Rubinisphaera italica: one gene and its partners. The main gene of each other region encodes a partner of the protein of the gene in region 3 in a complex. Links are inferred from orthologs where the notes say so. Each region holds a gene or a part of one and is shown on either strand. Other genes may lie near its edges. The genes, in order: pnp, rny and Pan54_RS00370.

Region 1 (3,064 bases), 4.6 Mb from region 3 along the record:
ATCCTCCAGCCGATCGCATTCGGTTTGAATCGCTGCCAGACGCTTAACCATGCGCTGGTCTCGTGGATCGTCGGCTCCATCCAACTCTTCTCGTAAAACACCCAGATTGAGCGAAATGGTGGAAAGAGGATTGCGAATCTCGTGGGCCAACCCGCCCGCCAGTTCCGCAATTTCCAGATAACGTGCCCGAAGTTCCTGCTCGGTATCATTCAACGTCGAATTGTCAGAAGAAGTGTTTGTCATGTCAGACATTCTGATCGACCTGGATTTCTACGAACGGTAAATACGAACCTCAGTTTATCATGAGATTAGACGAAATCCCAACTCATGCATAACTCTATTCCAGACGAGCCACTGGTAACTGGTCAATACAAGCACGAAGCGCAAGCGAGTGTGTCATCGCTTAACTGGACTCGCTTGCGCTTTGTGCTTGGAAAAAAATCTCTGTCCACAAAAAAACGCAGCCGGAATGACAATGCACTCCCGCTGCGTTCTTGTATTTGTAAAACCTGACGATTAGTCGTCGAAGCTCAGATCTTCTTCATCTTCGGAATCATCATCGTCTTTCGCCTTTTCCTCTTCCGCATCGGGCAGCAGAGCTTTGCGGGAGAGTTTGACGCGATTCTGCTCGTCAACCGCGATGACTTTCACTTCGAGTTTATCGCCGATTTTCACAACGTCGCCAACATTCTTGACGAAGCCATTCGACAATTCACTGATGTGACAAAGTCCATCTTTGCCTGGTGCGATTTCAACGAATGCTCCGAAATCTTTGATCGCAATAACAGTTCCGTTGTAAACACGACCAACGCGAACTTCTTCGGTCATTGCTTCAATGCGAGCTTTGGCATCTTCCGCTCCGGTTCCCTTGGAAGCAGCAATTGTCACGGTTCCGTCGTCGGAGATATCGATTTGAGTGCCGGTATCTTCCTGAAGCTGACGAATGTTTTTTCCGCCAGGTCCGATCAGCAGACCAATTTTTTCAGGATCGATTTTGACAGTTTCAATTCGTGGAGCCAGCATCGAAATTTCTTTGCGGGGACGACGAATTTCAGTCAGCATCGAACGGAGAAGTTCGAGGCGAGCCTTGCGGGCCTGCTCCAAAGTCTTCCGCATGATCTCTTCATTGATCCCATCAATTTTGAGATCGAGCTGAATCCCGGTGATTCCCTTTTGGGTTCCGGCAATTTTGAAGTCCATATCGCCGAAGTGATCTTCATCGCCGATGATGTCAGTCAGGAGAGCGTACTTGTCGCCTTCTTTAACCATCCCGACAGAAATACCAGCGACAGGCTGTTTGATCGGCACACCGGCATCCATCAGAGCCAGAGTCGCGTTACAAACAGAAGCCATTGAGCTACTTCCGTTCGATTCGGTAATATCAGAGATAATTCGAATCGTGTATGGGAAAACCGATTCATCTGGCAGAACCCATTGAACAGATCGTTCTGCCAAAGCTCCGTGACCGATTTCGCGACGTCCTGGTCCTCGGATCGGACGACATTCGCCAACCGACCACGATGGGAAGTTGTAATCGAGCATGAATCGCTTGGTATGCTCGCCGAACAGGTCTTCAACCCGTTGTTGATCGCGAACGGTTCCGAGTGTCAGCGAAGCGATCGACTGAGTTTCACCGCGTGTGAACAGGGCAGAACCATGAACGCGAGGAGTAATACCGACCCGGCAGGAGACATCCCGCAATTCATTGGGAGAACGACCGTCGAGACGATGACCATTCACGGTCAAATCACGACAGGCCTGCTTGTCAACCTGATAGAAGGCTTCTTTGAAATCGCCGATGGTGCGACCTTCGCTATCTTCCTCGGCTCCCTCAGGGAAGTACTTGTCAATCAGTTCCTGCTTGATTTCAGCGGCTGCCGCAGAGCGTTCCGTTTTTTTCGGATTCTGTCGAGCCTTCTTCAAATCATCGAGGGCATCTTTGCGAACGATGGAGACGAATGGGTTCTCAGCCGGGCTGGTGAATTCATTCTTCTCGACGCCGACTTTGCCAGCCAGTTCTTCCTGCAATTCGCACAGGTCGCCAATCGCTTTGTGAGCGAACAGCAGAGCATCAATCATCACATCTTCTGGAATCTGGCGACCGAAACCTTCGATCATCAGAATCGATTCCCGATTACCGGCAACAACCAGATCCAGATCGCCCGATTTGGTCTGTTCGTCGGTCGGGAAGAGAATCAGTTTGTCATCGACCATACCAACCCGCACGGCTCCGATTGGCCCCTGGAAGGGAATCGGTGAAATACACAGAGCGGCACTGGCTCCGTTGATCGAGAGGACATCCGAGGGATTTTCCTGATCACTGGAGAGCACGACAGTTTGAATTTGAACTTCGTCACGGAATCCCTTGGGAAACAATGGGCGAAGGGGACGGTCGGTCAATCGAGCCGTCAGAATTTCGTGAGTCGAAGGACGACCTTCCCGTTTAATGAAACCACCAGGAAACTTCCCGGCTGCGGCATAGCGTTCGCGATAATCAACAGTCAGTGGAAAAAAGTCGATCCCCATTCGAGCGGGACCTGTTTGAGCGGCGACCATCAAGCTGGTCTCGCCGTATTGAACCATGACAACGCCACTGGCCTGTTTCCCAATTTCTCCAGTCGTCATTTTCAGCTGACGACCTGCGATTTCCTTCTCAACAACAATTTGTTTTCCTGACACAGATTTTCTTTCTTTTTTCTATCGATATTTAGCAATGAATTCACGGCTACTTTCATCAGCAGCCAGCCTGCAAGCGTTCGACAACATTTTCGTTAACAAATCAACGACGCAGTAATACAGAAATGCGTCCAGCATCGACCTGAAATCCACAGCGGCTTCCCGGGAATTCAGATCATCAATTCGGCTATCAATCAGTAGCCATTCCACCCTTACGCAAGGCGGGTAAAAGAGAAAACCCGACGAAAACTCGCCGGGTTAAACCGCTACTTTCTCAAACTGAGTCGCTCAATCAGGGATGCGTAACGTGACGGATCCTTGGCTCGAACATAATCGAGCAATCGGCGACGACGGCTGACCAGCATCAGCAGACCACGTCGGCTTGCAA
Region 2 (3,139 bases), 1.3 Mb from region 3 along the record:
ATAGTAACCGCCCCTTCACCCTTTACCCTTCAACCTTCAACCCACCCGTTAGTTGATAAACCGGTGACGTCTGTTAATATGCTTTGAGGAAATTCCGTCAGATCTGTTAAGGCGACTTGTGGTTGTCGAGATGGATCTTGACATGACAACAAACTTAGTGGAACTGAGAGGCGTTCGTCAGCCTGAACACTCGCTCACATTATTTATTTTAAGAATATCGGGCAGCGTTCAAGATCGCCACCGCTCCAATCCTCCTGTTTCTTAGGGAGTTGGGGCAAATTGTACCAGGACAAGACGACTGGGATGGCTGAAATCAAACTGCGGAAGAGAAATTTTCATGGTGTATCTCCTCTTCACAACTCTGGGACTGTGTCTGCTGCTGGAAATGTTTCGACATTTCCGGAGGCTCGACATATTGCCTCATCAACTGGCAGACTCCGTACTCTCTCCGAGAGTAAACGTACGAGTACGTCGGTTGGTCGGGCTGCGCCGTCCTCGCGAAACTGCGTGTCAATCAGTAGTATTCCGTATTATGAACCGACGAACGAGGGTTGTTTCCTTCAAACGCCCGCGCTCATTACCGGATGCTTCACGAATGGCACACTTGAGTTTCAGTTTGATCGCGACCCATCACAAAAAAATCGACAGTCACGTCGATCATAGAAGCGTCTATTCTGGCTGCATTTAGGTGAGCTGCACGTCTCCCGGTCGGAGTTATACCGATGGGAACAGAAGCATATATTTTGGGCGGAATCGCCCTGTTAGTCGGCTTAGCTGTCGGCTACATGTTGGAACGCGTACGGCTGGGAGCGAGTTATCGCACCAAAGACCAGATGCTCGAAGATGGCAAGCGTGAAGCCGAGGTGATTCGCAAAAATGGTGAAATTGCCGCGAAGGAAGAAGTCCTCAAGCGTCGCGAACAACTCGAAGCCGAGTTGAGTAAACAGCGAAACGAAATTCGCGATCTCGAACGCAAAATGGACAAACGCGAGTCTACACTCGAAGACCTGCAGGAAAATGTGACCAAACGGGAGCGGATGATTGAGTCGATGCAGAATCGACTGACCGAACGCCTTAAAACTGCAGAACGCCGCGAAACCGAGCTGACCCGCATCCTCAAACAGGAGCAGGAAGAGCTCTACAAAATCAGCGGCCTGAAAAAAGAACAAGCCGTCGAACGTCTGCTCGATCGCGTAAAAACCGAACTGCGAAACGAAACAGGTCAGTTGATCCTCAAGCACGAAGCAGAGATCAAAGAGACCTGTGACTCCAAAGCCCGGGAAATTATCGGCATGGCCGTGCAGCGGTATGCCTCTGCTCACACCTCAGAAATTACCGTTTCGAGCATCGATATCCCCAGCGATGAAATGAAGGGCCGTATCATCGGGCGGGAAGGTCGCAACATTCGCACCTTCGAGAAATTGACCGGTGTGGATGTGATCGTCGATGATACTCCGGGCGTGGTTATCATTTCGTCCTTTGACAGTGTCCGCCGCGAAATCGGAAAAATGGCCATGCAGAGGCTCATTCAGGACGGTCGTATTCATCCGACTCGGATTGAAGAGATTGTTTCGGAATGTCAAAAGGAAATTGATGAACGGATCATGCGTCTCGGCCAGGAAGCGGCTCAGGAAGCTGACGTTCCCGGTTTGCATGAGAAATTGATCCAACTGATGGGCCGTCTCAATTTCCGCGTCAGTTACTCACAAAACGTTTTGCGTCACTCGATCGAAGTCGCTCACCTGACTGGCATGATGGCCGAACAATTGGGTCTCGATGGCGATCTGGCTCGACGCTGTGGGTTTACCCACGACATCGGAAAAGCAGCAGACCATGAAATGGAAGGGGGCCACCCCGCCATCGGAGCCGATTTGCTCAAACGCTATTCTGAAGGCGAAGAAGTTGTCCACTCGGCTGCTGGCCATCACGACGATATTCGGCCTGACTATATTTACACTGTACTGGTCGCCGCAGCCGATGCGATTTCCGCTGCCCGTCCAGGAGCTCGACGGGAAACACTCGAGAAGTATGCGAAACGACTCGAAGAACTCGAAGGTCTGGTCTGCGGCTTCCCCGGTGTCGAACAGTGTTATGCTGTTCAAGCTGGCCGAGAAGTTCGCGTGATTGTCGATCCTCGGGATGTCAACGACCGCGAAGCGGCTGCACTGGCTCGTGAAATCGCCAAAGCCGTCGAGGAGAATTTGACGTATCCGGGTGAAGTGAAAGTCGCCGTCATGCGAGAAACCCGTTCTGTCGAATATGCACGGTAATAAAATTGATGAACTTTCAACACGTTTTCAGGGTCAGACCTGGAAACGTGTTGTTTTATAAAATTTGTTGGATTACGCTTCGCAAATTCAATCACAATTCACTCATCGTTATTGAACTTAACTCATGACGCCACTTCCGGACTTTGAAACGTTTCAACAACAGGCTCAGGGGCAAACTCTGGTCCCAGTCTATTGCCAAATGACGGGAGATTCCCTCTCTCCGGTCGAGGCTTATCGCAGGCTTCACAAGGAAGAGCATTCCTTTCTGTTTGAGAGCGTGGTCGGTGGCGAGCGGATTGGACGATACAGTTTTATTGGCTCCAATCCTTTTCTGACGATTCAAGCCAAAGGGAACGAAGTTACGATTGTTGAAAAGGGAAATTCGCGAAGCCTGACCTGCGACGATCCTCTTGATCTGCTTGGCGAATTGATGGCTCCCTACCGCATGGCTCCACACCCTCAGTTGCCACGTTTTTGTGGGGGAGCGGTCGGCTATGCCGGATACGATGTTGTCCGCTATACCGAGCATCTCCCCAATGCTCCCGAAGATGATCGGCATGTTCCCGATATGCTGTTCGGTTTGTACAACCGAATGGTCATTTTTGATCATATCAATAAAACGATTTTCGTGGTCGCGATCGCCAAAGTTGATGAGAAATCTCTCGAAGAGGCTTATAAACAAGCCAGCGACACGCTCCAGGATTTATGCCGTCAGCTGGAAACCAATCCCAACCCGATTCCTCCAGAACAACTTCGACTCGACGATGAACGAACTCTCGAGTGGACTTCGAATTTTGAACGACCGGAATTTGAGGCGGCTGTTGAAGCGAGCAAGGAATACATTCGAGCGGGTGATATCTTTCAGGTCG
Region 3 (2,999 bases):
AACTGATCGAAGAAAGCCCGGCTCCGGATCTGCCGAAGTCGGTTCGGGAAGATATCTGTAAATCAGCCGTCCGGCTCATCAAAACCTGTGGTTACTACAATGCAGGCACCGTGGAATTTATCGTCGATAAAGAACATCAATTCTACTTTATTGAAGTCAATGCCCGAATTCAGGTTGAACATCCCGTCAGTGAAATGGTGACGGGAATTGACTTGATCAAAGAGCAGATTCGCGTCGCAGCCGGTGAAGAATTGAAGTTAAAACAGCGGAATATCAAGTCGCAGGGATGTGCGATTGAGGTCCGCATCAATGCTGAAGATCCAGAAAACGATTATCGCGGTTGCCCAGGCAAGATCACAAAATTGCGTGTCCCTGGAGGATTTGGCGTACGCTTCGATTCGCATGTTCATGAAGGTTACGTAATCAGCCCGTATTATGATTCGATGATCGGCAAATTGATCGTGCATCGAGAAACTCGCGATGAGGCCATTGCAGCTGCTCTTTCGGCATTAGACGAATTCGTCATTGAAGGTGTGAAAACGACAATCCCCCTCGCCCGACGTGTACTCGCCCACTCAGCGTTTAAAGATGGTAAAATCGACACCACGTTCCTGGAACGGACGTTTTGAAATCTCAGCAGCAATTCACTATGCTCACTGTTGAATCGTCATGTCAGGCGAGCCGAGTCAGTCATGGGTCAGTTCGCTTCATCATTGACCAGTGAATTGCAAACATCGCAAAAAAACGTGAGTAACCCGAGTCATGACGGACGCGGGGCACCTTGTAGAAATTCAACCCCTCGAAAACTCTAAGGAATTGAAGTAATGAAAGTCGGTCTGTTAACTGGTGGTGGCGATTGCCCGGGTTTGAATGCCGTTATTCGCGGCGTCGTCAAAGTTATTGATAATGCGGGTGGAAAAAGTATCGGTCTACTGGAAGGGTGGCGGGGAGCGATTACGGGAAACCATATCGAACTGACTCCTAAGTTTACCGATCCGATCATCGACAAAGGGGGTACGATTCTCGGTTCCTCTCGAACCAACCCGTTCAAGAATCCAACGGAAATCGATCAAATCGTCGAAACATTTGGCAATCTTGGTCTGGATGCACTGGTCGCAATCGGCGGAGACGACACCCTCGGTGTAGCGAGCAAGTTGTACAGCGAAAAGGGACTGCCGGTAATCGGATGTCCCAAAACGATCGATAACGATTTGAGCGCAACCGATCAGACATTCGGTTTTGATACCTGTATCAACATCGTGATGGAAGCGATCGATCGTCTGCGAACGACTGCAGAATCACATCGTCGTATTCTGGTCGTCGAAGTGATGGGGCGACATGCGGGCTGGATCGCCTGTTATTCTGCAATTGCTTCCGGAGCCGACTATTTCATGGTTCCTGAACGCGAAGTCAACATCAAGGAAATGATTGACGTTCTGCAGAAGCGACGCGATGAAGGCAAAAATTACGGCATCGTCGTTGTCAGTGAAGGAGCCAAGCTCAACACTGATGGTGGCTTTGTGACAAAAGATCAGGAAGTCGATGAATTTGGTCATGTCAAACTGGGCGGAATTGGCGATCACGTTGCCAAAGTGATTGAAAACCGCATGGGGATCGAAACCCGTTCGGTCACACTGGGCCACCTGCAGCGCGGTGGAACACCAAGTGCGTTTGATCGCGTTCTGGGAACCCGTCTCGGTGTGCACGCCGGTCATCTGGCATTGAAGAAAGACTTCGGCAAAATGGTAGCCATGAGAGGAACACAGATTGTCGCTGTCGAGTTGAAAGATGCTGTCGACCAAATGCGGGAACTCGAAGATTCCTTCTTCGACGAAGCGGCTGAGTTCTTGAAGTAATTCTTGGTCAATCGATTTTGATCAAGTCGTAAAATAATAAACAGCACTCGTCAAACATTGGGCGAGTGCTGTTTTTGTGTTGAAACTTCTGCAAGTGCAGAATTACGGGCTGACGATAATCGTTTCGTTATCTTCAGACAGAGCAGCGGCACCGAGTGCAACACCAGTGATTGAGAGTCCGAGTGTGATTGTGTCGAGAGGATCGACAAACAATCCAGACTGTGCACGAGTTGTTGTCGCACCGCTGACGATCAGCACGTTACTTTTTGAAGTTGGGGGAGCAACGGAACCTTCCCAGGCTCGAACGACACCCTTGCCTTCGCCAGCCTGCAATTCGTAGATGCCTGTGTCCAAACCGGCAACAGTGAATTTGCCATCGGCATCGGTCACGGTTGTGGCAACGACTTCATTGTTGCGGCGAACGGAAACTTTCGCACCATTAAGGGCCTGGCCTTGTCCGGTGACAGCTTTGCCATTCAAGGCTCCGCCGTTAGAAAGAGCAATGTCGCTGACGGCTGATTTTGTTTTCGTCGTCCGGGCGACTTCTGCCTGTGTCGAGAAAATCGGAGCGAGCACAAGGCTCAGACACGCGAATCCGGTCAGAAGAGTTTTCATTGTCATGTTCCTTAAGGTAGGTACTGTAGTTTGGTGTAATTCGATTCGTCGTGAATCGAGGAGGGCAGCCTCTTGCTGACCAATACATTTAATGGGTGAGATAAAAATGACGAATTGAACATCCTTATTCTCATCGTCACAATTTCCTGGGCAACTTCATCCTGAAGAGCTTGTCAGGAACAACATGATCAAAGTCTTTAATCAATGCGAGCGGATATTGCTGGAATCTCAATAATGAGTCAACTGAAGTTTTTTCCAGAGGCAGGAATTGCAGAAGTTACATCAAGATTCTGAGTACAAGGCAATGATCAGTCAGGTGAGCCGAGTCAGTCATGACCCGGGTGGGTTTGATTTTATCTCGTTACCGATGTCCTCAACTTCTTGCATGCAATGACATGACGTATCGAACATCAGAGCTGAACGGGATTGTAAATCGAACACCGTTCCCTCGCTGACACGTTTTGAGGTTGCACCTTTATATTCGTTTTCAGGGTTAACACGGAAAAAACAGGAGGCCCTGTCTACTGA

What was found.
Region 1: Pan54_RS00370 (region 3) and pnp share a complex: the UniProt entries of both Bacillus subtilis proteins name them as parts of the possible RNA degradosome complex. The link is inferred for Rubinisphaera italica from one-to-one orthologs.
Region 2: Pan54_RS00370 (region 3) and rny share a complex: the UniProt entries of both Bacillus subtilis proteins name them as parts of the possible RNA degradosome complex. The link is inferred for Rubinisphaera italica from one-to-one orthologs.

What each region holds. Positions count from the first base shown.
Region 1 is NZ_SJPG01000001.1:4,665,977-4,669,040, reverse strand. The notes cover bases 99-3,003. They hold pnp (polyribonucleotide nucleotidyltransferase), read right to left. Parts: upstream 2,680-3,003; coding sequence 517-2,679; downstream 99-516. Other genes in these bases: rpsO (30S ribosomal protein S15), read right to left, coding at 2,943-3,003; Pan54_RS17635 (sensor histidine kinase), read right to left, coding at 99-243. Outside these bases: more of Pan54_RS17635, read right to left, coding at 1-98; more of rpsO, read right to left, coding at 3,004-3,064. UniProt on the Bacillus subtilis protein: Involved in mRNA degradation. Catalyzes the phosphorolysis of single-stranded polyribonucleotides processively in the 3'- to 5'-direction. Necessary for competence development in Bacillus subtilis.
Region 2 is NZ_SJPG01000001.1:1,357,400-1,360,538, reverse strand. Bases 17-2,996 are described here. They hold rny (ribonuclease Y), read left to right. Parts: upstream 17-722; coding sequence 723-2,270; downstream 2,271-2,996. Other genes in these bases: trpE (anthranilate synthase component I), read left to right, coding at 2,395-2,996. Also shown: more of trpE, read left to right, coding at 2,997-3,139. UniProt on the Bacillus subtilis protein: Endoribonuclease that initiates mRNA decay. Initiates the decay of all SAM-dependent riboswitches, such as yitJ riboswitch. Involved in processing of the gapA operon mRNA, it cleaves between cggR and gapA.
Region 3 is NZ_SJPG01000001.1:98,690-101,688, forward strand. The notes cover bases 1-2,840. They hold Pan54_RS00370 (6-phosphofructokinase), read left to right. Parts: upstream 1-824; coding sequence 825-1,856; downstream 1,857-2,840. Other genes in these bases: accC (acetyl-CoA carboxylase biotin carboxylase subunit), read left to right, coding at 1-629; Pan54_RS00375 (carboxypeptidase-like regulatory domain-containing protein), read right to left, coding at 1,959-2,471. UniProt on the Bacillus subtilis protein: Catalyzes the phosphorylation of D-fructose 6-phosphate to fructose 1,6-bisphosphate by ATP, the first committing step of glycolysis.